DNA from 3 places in the Rothia sp. HC945 genome. Region 1 is predicted to be linked to each of the others. Evidence: riboswitches for the same ligand, from Rfam matches in the RefSeq annotation. Region 1 holds a riboswitch; each other region holds the start of a gene.
The links. Region 1 has a riboswitch for thiamine pyrophosphate ahead of AB0Y14_RS05330 (ECF transporter S component). Riboswitches for the same ligand answer to the same signal wherever they lie in the genome.
Positions count from the first base shown of each region.

Region 2: it holds a riboswitch for thiamine pyrophosphate, as region 1 does, so the genes downstream of both, AB0Y14_RS07235 (3-oxoacyl-ACP reductase) here and AB0Y14_RS05330 (ECF transporter S component) in region 1, are expected to answer to the same signal.
Region 3: it holds a riboswitch for thiamine pyrophosphate, as region 1 does, so the genes downstream of both, thiM (hydroxyethylthiazole kinase) here and AB0Y14_RS05330 (ECF transporter S component) in region 1, are expected to answer to the same signal.

Region 1 is NZ_JBFCSN010000001.1:1,210,494-1,213,761, reverse strand. It holds gene AB0Y14_RS05350 (Na+/H+ antiporter subunit E) at 1-135, shown strand, start outside; gene AB0Y14_RS05345 (monovalent cation/H+ antiporter complex subunit F) at 132-524, shown strand; gene AB0Y14_RS05340 (cation:proton antiporter) at 525-998, shown strand; gene AB0Y14_RS05335 (DUF4235 domain-containing protein) at 1,161-1,433, opposite strand; TPP riboswitch at 1,574-1,673, shown strand; gene AB0Y14_RS05330 (ECF transporter S component) at 1,731-2,390, shown strand; gene AB0Y14_RS05325 (ABC transporter ATP-binding protein) at 2,387-3,268, shown strand, end outside.
Region 2 is NZ_JBFCSN010000001.1:1,636,235-1,639,502, reverse strand. It holds gene efeO (iron uptake system protein EfeO) at 1-134, shown strand, start outside; gene efeB (iron uptake transporter deferrochelatase/peroxidase subunit) at 149-1,567, shown strand; TPP riboswitch at 1,529-1,624, shown strand; gene AB0Y14_RS07235 (3-oxoacyl-ACP reductase) at 1,703-2,485, shown strand; gene AB0Y14_RS07230 (LLM class flavin-dependent oxidoreductase) at 2,482-3,268, shown strand, end outside.
Region 3 is NZ_JBFCSN010000004.1:97,609-100,876, forward strand. It holds gene AB0Y14_RS11590 (DUF3995 domain-containing protein) at 1-313, shown strand, start outside; TPP riboswitch at 1,171-1,261, shown strand; gene thiM (hydroxyethylthiazole kinase) at 1,252-2,118, shown strand; gene thiE (thiamine phosphate synthase) at 2,115-2,801, shown strand; gene thiD (bifunctional hydroxymethylpyrimidine kinase/phosphomethylpyrimidine kinase) at 2,819-3,268, shown strand, end outside.

The sequences.
Region 1 (3,268 bases):
GTCAACGACGAAGCGGAAGTCCGCAAGTTCCAGGACGGTGTGCGGAAGATCGAGGACCTGGTGATTCGCGTGATGGGGACCAAAGAAAGCCATCGCGCCCTGAAATCCGGTCACCTGGGGGAGGGAACATCGTGAATATCGTCATGGTCGTCTGCGGTGTGGTGCTCGTTCTGGCCGCCATCGGAACCATTGTCCGCTTGGCCAAGGGGCCGTCTCTGCTGGATCGAGTGATCGCCTCCGATGTACTGCTGGCGATCGTCGGGGCCGGACTCGTCGTGGACATGGTGTACAGGGACAGTTACGAGAACGTCACCATGCTGATCGTGATCTCGCTCGTCGGTTTCCTGGGTTCCGTGACGGTCGCACGCTTTGCCAACAACAAGCGCGAACGCAAGGACCAACTCGAAAAGACCGAGTCCTCGGCGGCGACCACCTCGCCCGAGCGTCCGTACGGGCACGGACGCTCCCGCAAATCCGGCAAGACCGTCGGATCGAGGCCGACGGCACGGCGGGGTGATCGGTAGATGGACCTCGTACTCGATACGGTGACCGGTATTTGCCTCATCGGCGGGTGCCTGATGTCGCTGGGCGCCGCCGTCGGCATCGTACGGTTCCCGGACGTGCTCTCGCGTCTCCACCCCGGCGCGAAGCCTCAGGTCTTCGGCTTGTTCCTGCTCCTGGTGGCGCTCGGCATCGCTTCGCGGTCCTGGGCACTGGTCCCGGCGCTCATTCTCGCCTGGACCCTCCAGATTCTGGCCGTTCCCGTTTCCTCGCACATGGTCGGCCGGTCCGGTTTCCGCAACCGGCACTTCACCGCCTCGGCCCTGACCGTCAACGAACTGGCTGACCTCGTGGAGCAAATGAACCGCGAGGAGGAACAGGAAGAGGCGCCTGTGCAGGCGACGGACGAACCCAAGGACATCGACGCCGAAGCCGCCGGCCTCGAGGAGGACGGACAGGAACGGCCGGCCAAAGGATCGGACGGCCACGACCGGTGACGCGGCCGGGCCTCGCCGGCCGTCGCTTCGTGCGGCACCCATAGTGGCTGTTAAAGACGACGGTGCCGATTGTCGTTCGCAGCGGGAACCACGTCCCGCCGCAGAACGACTCTCGGCACCGTATCGGCTCATCGCCCGCGCACGCAGGCAACCTCCGTGGAGCTAGACCTCGGCCTGACCGCCCGTCTCGATCTCTTCCTTGTGTTCCATCCTGTTGGCCAGGCGAGTAACACCGAGTTTGATCAGAGTCGCCACGACACCGCTGATCGCGGTCCAGATGACGATGTCCCGCACGCTCTCCTCGGGATCAGGGTTGTTCGACGGCGGTTCATTGCCCGTGACCTTCTTCCACCCGAGAGTCATGACCTTGTTGGCGGCAAAGACTCCCGCCAAGGAAGCCACCGTGGAACCGATCTTGATTGCGGGGTTGCTCATGCATCTCTCCTCTTCATTCGCACCGGCGGTGCGGCCGGTCACGTACAGCTTCTTACAGCCTAATCGCACTGGTTTGCCTTTGTCCGCAACGGGCTGGAGATTCACCCGAAGTGAAATGATCGGATAGACTGGGCGGCGTTCACGAACGACAGGGGAGCCTCGAACGAGGCTGAGAGTGCGAAAGCAGACCCTCGACCTGATGCGGTTAGCACCGACGTAGGGAGTCGAGATCTCGGGCGTACCCGAAAGAAGAACGGCGTGCGACCTCCCCTCCTGATCTGTGCAGGAGGAAGACCAATGAACACCACACCCTCATCCGAATCTCTGGACCGGGGACCCGCAGGAACCGGGGCGGCATCACACCGACGGCGAGCATCGTGGCGCGTGATCGACATCGTCATCGCATCCGTTTTGGCGGTGGTTTGCGGCGTCATCTTCTGGATCTGGTCCAATGCCGTCTCACCGGCGACGCAGACTGCGACCGTCGGGTTTCCGCCCTTGTCAGGCTTGATCGGCGGTGGTTGGCTCCTCGCCGGCGTCATCGGTGGACTCGTGATCAGGAAACCGGGCGCTGCGATCTACTGCGAAATGGTCGCTGCGGTGATTGAGGCCCTCCTCGGCACGCATTACAGCGCCGGGGTCCTGCTCTCGGGCGCGATTCAGGGCATTGGCGCCGAAATCGTGTTCGCCGCGTTGCTGTACCGTCGCTTCGGACTGCCCACGGCGCTCCTGTCCGGCGCCGTCTCGGGTCTGTTCATGGGAGTCAGCGAAGTCGTCATGTACTACGCATTCTGGGAACCCCAGTACCAGGTCGTCTACGTGATGTGCGCCGTGGTCTCCGGGCTCCTCATCGCCGGTTTCCTCTCGTGGGCCCTGATGCGCGCCCTGATCTCGACCGGTGTCCTCGGATCGGTCGCGGCAGGTCGCGATGCCCGGCAGATGCGGCGGCGTGCGTGAGCGCCGGCGGTGCGTCCATCAGTGCCCGAGGCTTCGGATGGCACCATGCGGGACGGGATGAGCCCGCGTTCAACGGCGTGGACCTGGATATCGCGTCCGGAGAGAAGGTTCTCCTGCTCGGCCCGTCCGGCGCGGGCAAATCGACCCTTCTCCATGCCCTGGCCGGGGTGCTCGACGACGACGACGGCGAAGCCGCCCTCGGGAGGGTGACCGTCAACGGCATGGACCCCCGGGACGCGAGGGCATCGGTCGGTCTGATGCAGCAGGACCCGGAATCCTCGATCGTTTTGTCTCGGGTCGGCGATGACCTCGCGTTCGGGCCGGAGAACCTCGGGGTGCCACGGGACGAGATCGTCGGGAGATGCCGGCGCGCCTTGCAATCGGTCGGACTCGATCTTCCGTGGGAGCATCCCACGTCGGCGCTGTCCGGCGGACAGAAACAACGTCTTGGGCTGGCCGGGATCCTCGCGATGGAACCCGGTCTCCTTCTGCTCGATGAGCCGACGGCGAACCTCGATCCGGACGGCGTCGTCGAGGTCCGGGACGCCGTGATCACGGCCGCACAGGAATACGGATCGACCCTGGTGGTCGTCGAACACCGCGTTGCCGTGTGGGCGGACCTCGTCGACCGGATCATCGTCCTGTCACCGAATGGCGGGATCAGCCACGACGGCGCTCCCTCCGAAGTTCTCGGAAGAGCGCGCGAAGAATTGCTCGACGCCGGCGTTTGGGTCCCTGACCATGTTCCGCGACGGCCCATGGCTTCCACGGGCGGCAATATTCCCGTGGATCGGGAGGGGCCGCTTCTCCAGGCATGCGGTCTCGCGGTGACCAGACAGCAGCCTTCCCGGTCGTGGAGCAGGGGTCGACGTCGTGCG
Region 2 (3,268 bases), 430 kb from region 1:
TCGCCGCGGTCCAGAAAGACGCCGGGGAAACGCCGGACGCCTCCGCCTACACCGAGACGCAGCGGAAGTTCTCCGATGCCGTCAACGGTCTGAGCGAGCCGCTGTCCAAGATCGCCGGAACGGTCCTCCACTAGGGGCGACCGCGACGATGTCAGCACACGAGCATGCCGGGAACGATATCAAGGACCCGGCAGGGGGTGAGGCCGTGCCGACCAGCGGGCGGAATCGGGGGTTCTCCCGGCGCAGGCTGGTCGGCGCGGCCGGCGTCGCGGGTCTCATGGGGGTCTCGGGCTTCGGCGGTGAGGTCCTGGGGCACCGGAGGGGGATCGACGCCGCTGCGGCATCCGGCCCGGACGAACTTCGGTACCGTTTCCGCGGGGAGGTCCAACAAGGAATCCTGACGCCCGCCCAGGACACCATGTATACGGTCGCCTACACGGTCACCACCCGGAATCGGGACGGGCTCCAGCGACTGCTTACCGCGTGGACTTCCGCGGCGGAGAAGATGGTTGCGGGCGAACCGGTGGGAGGTGCAGAGAACACCGTCGAGCTGCCGCCGACGGACACCGGCGAGGTGTGGGGGTATCCGCCGAGCGGGTTGACCATCACCTTCGGGTTCGGGCGTTCCCTGTTCGTGGACGAGCACGGCGGTGACCGTTTCGGCCTCAAAGACAGAATGCCGCGGGTCCTGGCCGACGGTGTCCCCAAATTCGCGAATGAGGCACTGCGGGCGGCGGCCAGCGACGGGGACATCCTGATCCAGACCTGCTCGAACGACCCCCAGGTCTGCGTGCACGCGGTCCGAAACCTGACCCGCATCGCCTTCGGGTCCGCGACGCTCAAGTGGGGTCAGATCGGATACGGGCGCAGCTCATCGACGTCGAAAGAGCAGCGGACCCCGCGAAATCTGCTCGGCTTCAAGGACGGAACCGCGAACCTCAAGGCGGAGGACGACGCCGAGCTCCTGCGCCGCCACGTGTGGGTCCAGCCGGAGGACGACGCCGCGGCCTCCTGGCTGAACGGCGGGACCTACGTCGTCGCGCGCAAGATCCACATGCACCTGGAGGTTTGGGATCGTGTCCGACTCTCCGAACAGCAAGAGGTGATCGGTCGGGACAAATATCACGGTGCGCCCTTGTCGGTTTCCGATCCACAGGATTCGGACGAATTCGCTCGACCAGACTTCGCCGCCCCGGGTCGAGACGGTGGCACCGCGATCCCTGCTGACTCGCATGTGGCGGTGGTCGGCGCCGACAATAACCAGGGCGTCCGGATGCTCCGCCGCAGTTACAACTACACCGACGGCAACGACTCGCTGGGCCGTCTGGACGCTGGGATGTTCTTCGTTGCGTTCGTGCGCGATCCGCGGACGGGTTTCTACCCGGTACTGAAGAAGATGACCGAGAAGGATGCCCTCACGGAGTACCTCCAGCACCAGGCCTCTGCCCTCTTCGCGGTACCGCCGGGCATTCGAGAAGGAGACGCCATGGTGGGCCAGCGCCTGTTCGATGAGCGGTGCTACGATGAGACGCGCGACACGGGGTGCCTCCGAGGGAGGCTGAGATGAAACCCGTCGAACCTGATGCAGTTAGCACTGGCGAAGGGAATGTCCGCAGAGCGCTCGCGTACCCGCGCACCTCCGCTCTCGTCGAGGGAGGCTCGCTCTATGGGGTGCCTTCGCCTCGGCAGAGAGGCAGAGACCATGACAGAAACACGCACCGCGATTCCCCTGAACGAGCACATCGTCGTCGTCACCGGCGGCGCGCGGGGCCTGGGGGCGAGCATCAGCCGAGCGTTCCTCAGAGAAGGCGCCCGGGTGGTGATCGGGTATCACCGCAGCAAGGACGATGCCCAGCGCATCGTCGATGACTACCCCGACCGGGCCCGGTGCGCGAACCTCGACATTCGCGACCGGGAGAGCATCCAGGAATTTGCGGCGTCGTCCTCGGAATTCTTCGATTCCGCCCCGACTACGCTGGTGAATAACGCCCTGGTGGATTTCAGCTTCAACGGCGAGGCGCGGTCGAAGGCCGCCGATATCTCCCCCGAGGAATTCCGGACGCAACTCGACGGTTCCCTCCATGGGCCGCTCGCGATGATCCAGGCGCTCCGGCCCGGGATGGCCGAACGGGGATTCGGGCGCATCGTGAACATCGGTACGAACCTTTTTCAGAACCCCGTGGTCCCGTACCACGACTACACGGCGGCCAAGGCCGCACTGTTGTCCCTGACCAGGACCTTCTCGCATGACCTGGGGCCGGAGGGCATTACGGTCAATATGGTCTCGGGTGGTCTGTTGCGGGAGACCGACGCGAGTTCGGCGACGCCGGCCGAAGTCTTCGACGCGATCGCCGAGGGCACGCCCCTGCGTTCCGTCACCTCCCCGGACGAACTGGCCGACGCCGTCCTCTTCTTCGCCTCCCCATGGGCGCGTGCGGTCACCGGTCAGAACCTGATCGTCGACGGAGGGCTGGTCAAAGGATGAGCGACCGGAAAAAGCAAGCACACATCAATCTGTTCATCTACGGGTGCGGGCATCACAATGCGGCCTGGCGGGCCCCGGACTCCTCGGTCGACAGGCTCGGGGACATCGCCTATTACGAGGAACTCGCCCGCACTGCCGAACGCGGCAAGCTTGACGCGGTGTTCTTCGCCGATGGCCAGTCGTTGAGCCCCGGCGGACTCGAAGACTCTCCCGCGTGGTTCCTGGAGCCGCTCACGTGCCTTTCCGCGATGGCGCGGGCGACGTCGAAGATCGGCCTGGTCAGCACGGTGTCCAGCTCATTCTGGACTCCCTTCCATGCGGCCCGGATCCTCGCGAGCCTCGACCACATCAGCGGCGGGAGGATCGGTTGGAACGTTGTGACGTCCATGTTCGACGCCGAGGCGCGCAACCACGGTGGGACAACCCTGCCGGGGCACGAGGAATGCTATCGCCGGGCTGAAGAGTTCGTCGACGCGGTTCAGGCCCTGTGGGATTCGTGGCCCCGCGCCTCGATCCTCGCCGATCGCGAGGGGCGGTACGCCGACTCGACCATGATCCACGGCGTGGACCACGAGGGTGAACACTTCTCGGTCGCCGGTCCGCTCAACGTGCCCGAACCGCCGCAGGGGCGTCCCGTGCTGTTCCAGGCCGGCGCCTCCGGACCGGGACGAAGCCTCGCATCGCGCCGGGCGGAAGGTATCTACGCCGTCGCCTACGACCTCGAACAGGGCGAGGAATACCGCACGGACATTCGTCGTCGGGCCGCGGCCGCGGGACGGAACC
Region 3 (3,268 bases), on a different contig from region 1:
CCGGTGGATGCTCGGTCTTGTCGGGGTGGGCAAGGCGGCCGCCGCCTTGATCCCCTGGGCCGACCATCTCCGCCCTCCTCCGCATCGATGGATCCGGGCGGTCTCCTGGGTTGGCGCCATCGCGCTGATCGGCTGGGGCGCTCTTGGGGCGGTCGGCGGCTGGATCGGGATCGCCACGGGCTCGTCGGCTTCGAATCGACCGGCGCAATGGGGGCACGCCATTCTCTGGGATCCCGTGTTCCTGCTCTGGGGCCTGGCACTTGCTGGTGCACTCTGGCTCACCCGTCGGTCCGGGGTGGGCCCAACTCCGTGACTCACGGGTGGTCCTGGGGATGAGGGCGCGGAATGCAGGCCGAACCCCACAGGCGGTGGAGAAAGTTATCCACAGGTGTGTACAACGGTGTGCACAAGTCGAACACGTGTCCTAGGTTCTGTGGGATGTGGAAGGGTTCGACGCGCTCATGGGGCCGAAGTCGATTCGAAACACGACCCCGACGGGGGATCGAACTACGCGTATGTAAGTTGTCCACGCCTGGGGACAACGTCTGTGGACAAGGCGTGGTCCGGCGACGTCGACCGGTCCCGCTTTCCGCGCGTCCATGGGGATCCAGGGCGGGCCGATGGGGCGTCGGCCGCCAGGGGAATGCGCTGGTCAACGCGAGCCTTGTGAGGACGGCGTCGGTACAAGGGGCCGTACGTCGGGGTGTATGGTTCGACGGCGGTCGCCCCGTCACGAGCGGGGCAACGCGACCATGGGTTGTCCACAATTATCCACAAGTGTCCACAGGGCGGCTTCCGAATTTCCAGATTCTCCACCACCTGTGCGAAAAGTTGTCCACAGGTGGGGACGGGCGTGGTCGGATGCGGGCCGCTGGTCGACTCTCCGAATGGCCGGGCGTCGTCGACCGGCTTTCTTTCGGGGACAGATTGACCCACGACACCCCCGATATTGCGGGATCAATGGTTGCGGACCAACTCGAGGTGGCGGTTCGCCGTCGAGTTCGTGGACAACGTGAAGTCACATTCGTGTAAGTTCTCCACACTGTGGATATGCGGTGTGGAAAACCGGTCTTGCGCGTCGATTGTCCACAGATTGTCGGCGCCTTCGCTCCGTCCATGCCAAGGTTCGGGTCCTCGGACTAGAGTTGGACCCGAGCGCACGTGAGCGTTCGCAGTGACAAGGGGTGCCCTGGGGCTGAGATACGACCCTTTGAACCTGATCTAGCCAGTACTAGCGAAGGGATGGTCACCATGGCTGGTTCGCAGAACATCGAAGCGTCGATCACGGATGCCGAGGCCAACGGTGCCGATCGGGTCGTGATCGATCCCGCCCGGGCGGTGCGGGACACGGCTCCTCTGGTGCACTGCCTGACCAATGCCGTGGTCAAGGAGATCACCGCCAACGTTCTGCTCGCTGTGGGCGCCTCTCCCGCCATGGTTGAGCACCCGGAGGAAGCGGGCATTTTCGCCGGAGTGGCCAACGGACTTCTGGTGAACGTCGGAACGGTCTCGGATACTCAGATCTCGGCCATCAAGGCCGCGGTCGAAACGGCCCGAACCAACGGCGTGCCCTGGGTCCTGGACCCTGTCGCCGTGGGCTCTCTCCCCGTGCGCACCGAACTTTCCCGGACCCTGCTCGAAGCCCGACCGTCGGTGATCAGGGGAAACGCCAGCGAGATCGTGGCCCTCGCGGGGTTGGGACAAGGCGGCCGCGGGGTCGAATCGACCGACGACGTCGAATCCGCTCTCGACGCCGGACGCGCACTGTCAGAGCGCACGGGTGGCGTCGTCGCCATCTCCGGGGAGCGGGATGCGATCGTCTCCGCGGATCGAATCACGTGGGTGACCAGCGGTCACCCGTTCATGCCCTTGGTCATTGGCACGGGATGTTCCCTCGGGGCAACGGTGGCAGCCTACCTTGGTGCCTCACGGCCGGCCGGCGTGTCGGAGCACGACGCCGCCGTGGCCGCTCACGCGCACCTGGGGGCCGCCGGAACCCTGGCAGGCAGAACTGCGGAAGGCCCCGGAACGTTCCATGTGCGGTGGCTCGACGCTCTTTACGAGTTGCATCCTGAGGGCATCGCCCGCACGGCCGAGATAGTAGAGGACGCCCCGTGATCCCCCCGACCACAGACTTCTCCCTGTACTTTGTGACCGATACCGCCCTCTGTGGGGGTGTCGATCGCGTCCCACACGTCGTGTACGAGGCCGTGATGGGCGGCGTCGGTGTGGTTCAGGTGCGTGACAAGGAACTGAGGGACGCCGAATTCTCCACATTGGCGAAGGAATGCGCGAAGGCCATCGGGAGGGCCGAACAGGATTCGGGCCGGCCCGCGCATCTGTTCGTCAACGACAGGCTCAATATCGCGGCCGACCTCGGGCTCAATGTGCACGTCGGCCAGTCGGACGCCGCAGCGAAGGAGGCCAGACGGGTCCTCGGGCGGGAGCTGATGGTCGGCCTCTCGGTGTCGAGTCCGGACGAAGCCCGCGCCGCGGTGGCCGAACGGTATGCGGATGTTCTGGGCATCGGCCCCGTTTGGTCCACCCCCACCAAGAACGACGCCGGTCCACCCCTGGGGCCCGATGGCGTCACCGCGTGCGCGGCCTTCGCCCGAACGGTCGGTTTGTCCAGCGTGGCCATCGGCGGTATCAATCCCTCCACGGCGACCCGGCTCGCGGGCGTGCCCGTCGATGGTCTCTGTGTGGTCTCGGCGATCGCCGGCGCGGATGACCCCCGGCACGCGGCCGCGGAGATGCGGCGTCTTGCAACCATGACCCTGATGAGAGGACGTGACTCGTAATGCGGCCACCCGTCGCCATGACCATTGCAGGTTCCGACCCCTCCGGAGGCGCCGGAATCCAGACCGATCTGAAGGCCTTTGCGGCCGTCGGGGTCTACGGGTGCGCGTGCCTGACGTCGTTGACAAGCCAGAACACGCGCGGAGTCCGTGATGTCCACGGAGTCCCGCGCGAGGTGGTGGCCACCCAGATCGAGTCCGTGATCGACGACCTGCCGGTGGACGCAACCAAGATCGGCATGCTGGGCACCGCCGACGTGGTGCGGACGGTCGCGGCTCTGATCTCCGAGCGGCGCGAGAACTTCGGCACCGTGGTCCTTGATCCCGTGATGGTCGCAACCAGTGGGGACCCCCTCTTGAGTGAGGACGCCGACGCCGCGCTCCGCGGCGACCTGCTTCCCCTCGCGGACCTGATCACGCCTAACCTGCCGGAAGGCGCCCGGCTTCTGGATCGTCCCGACCGGGTCGCG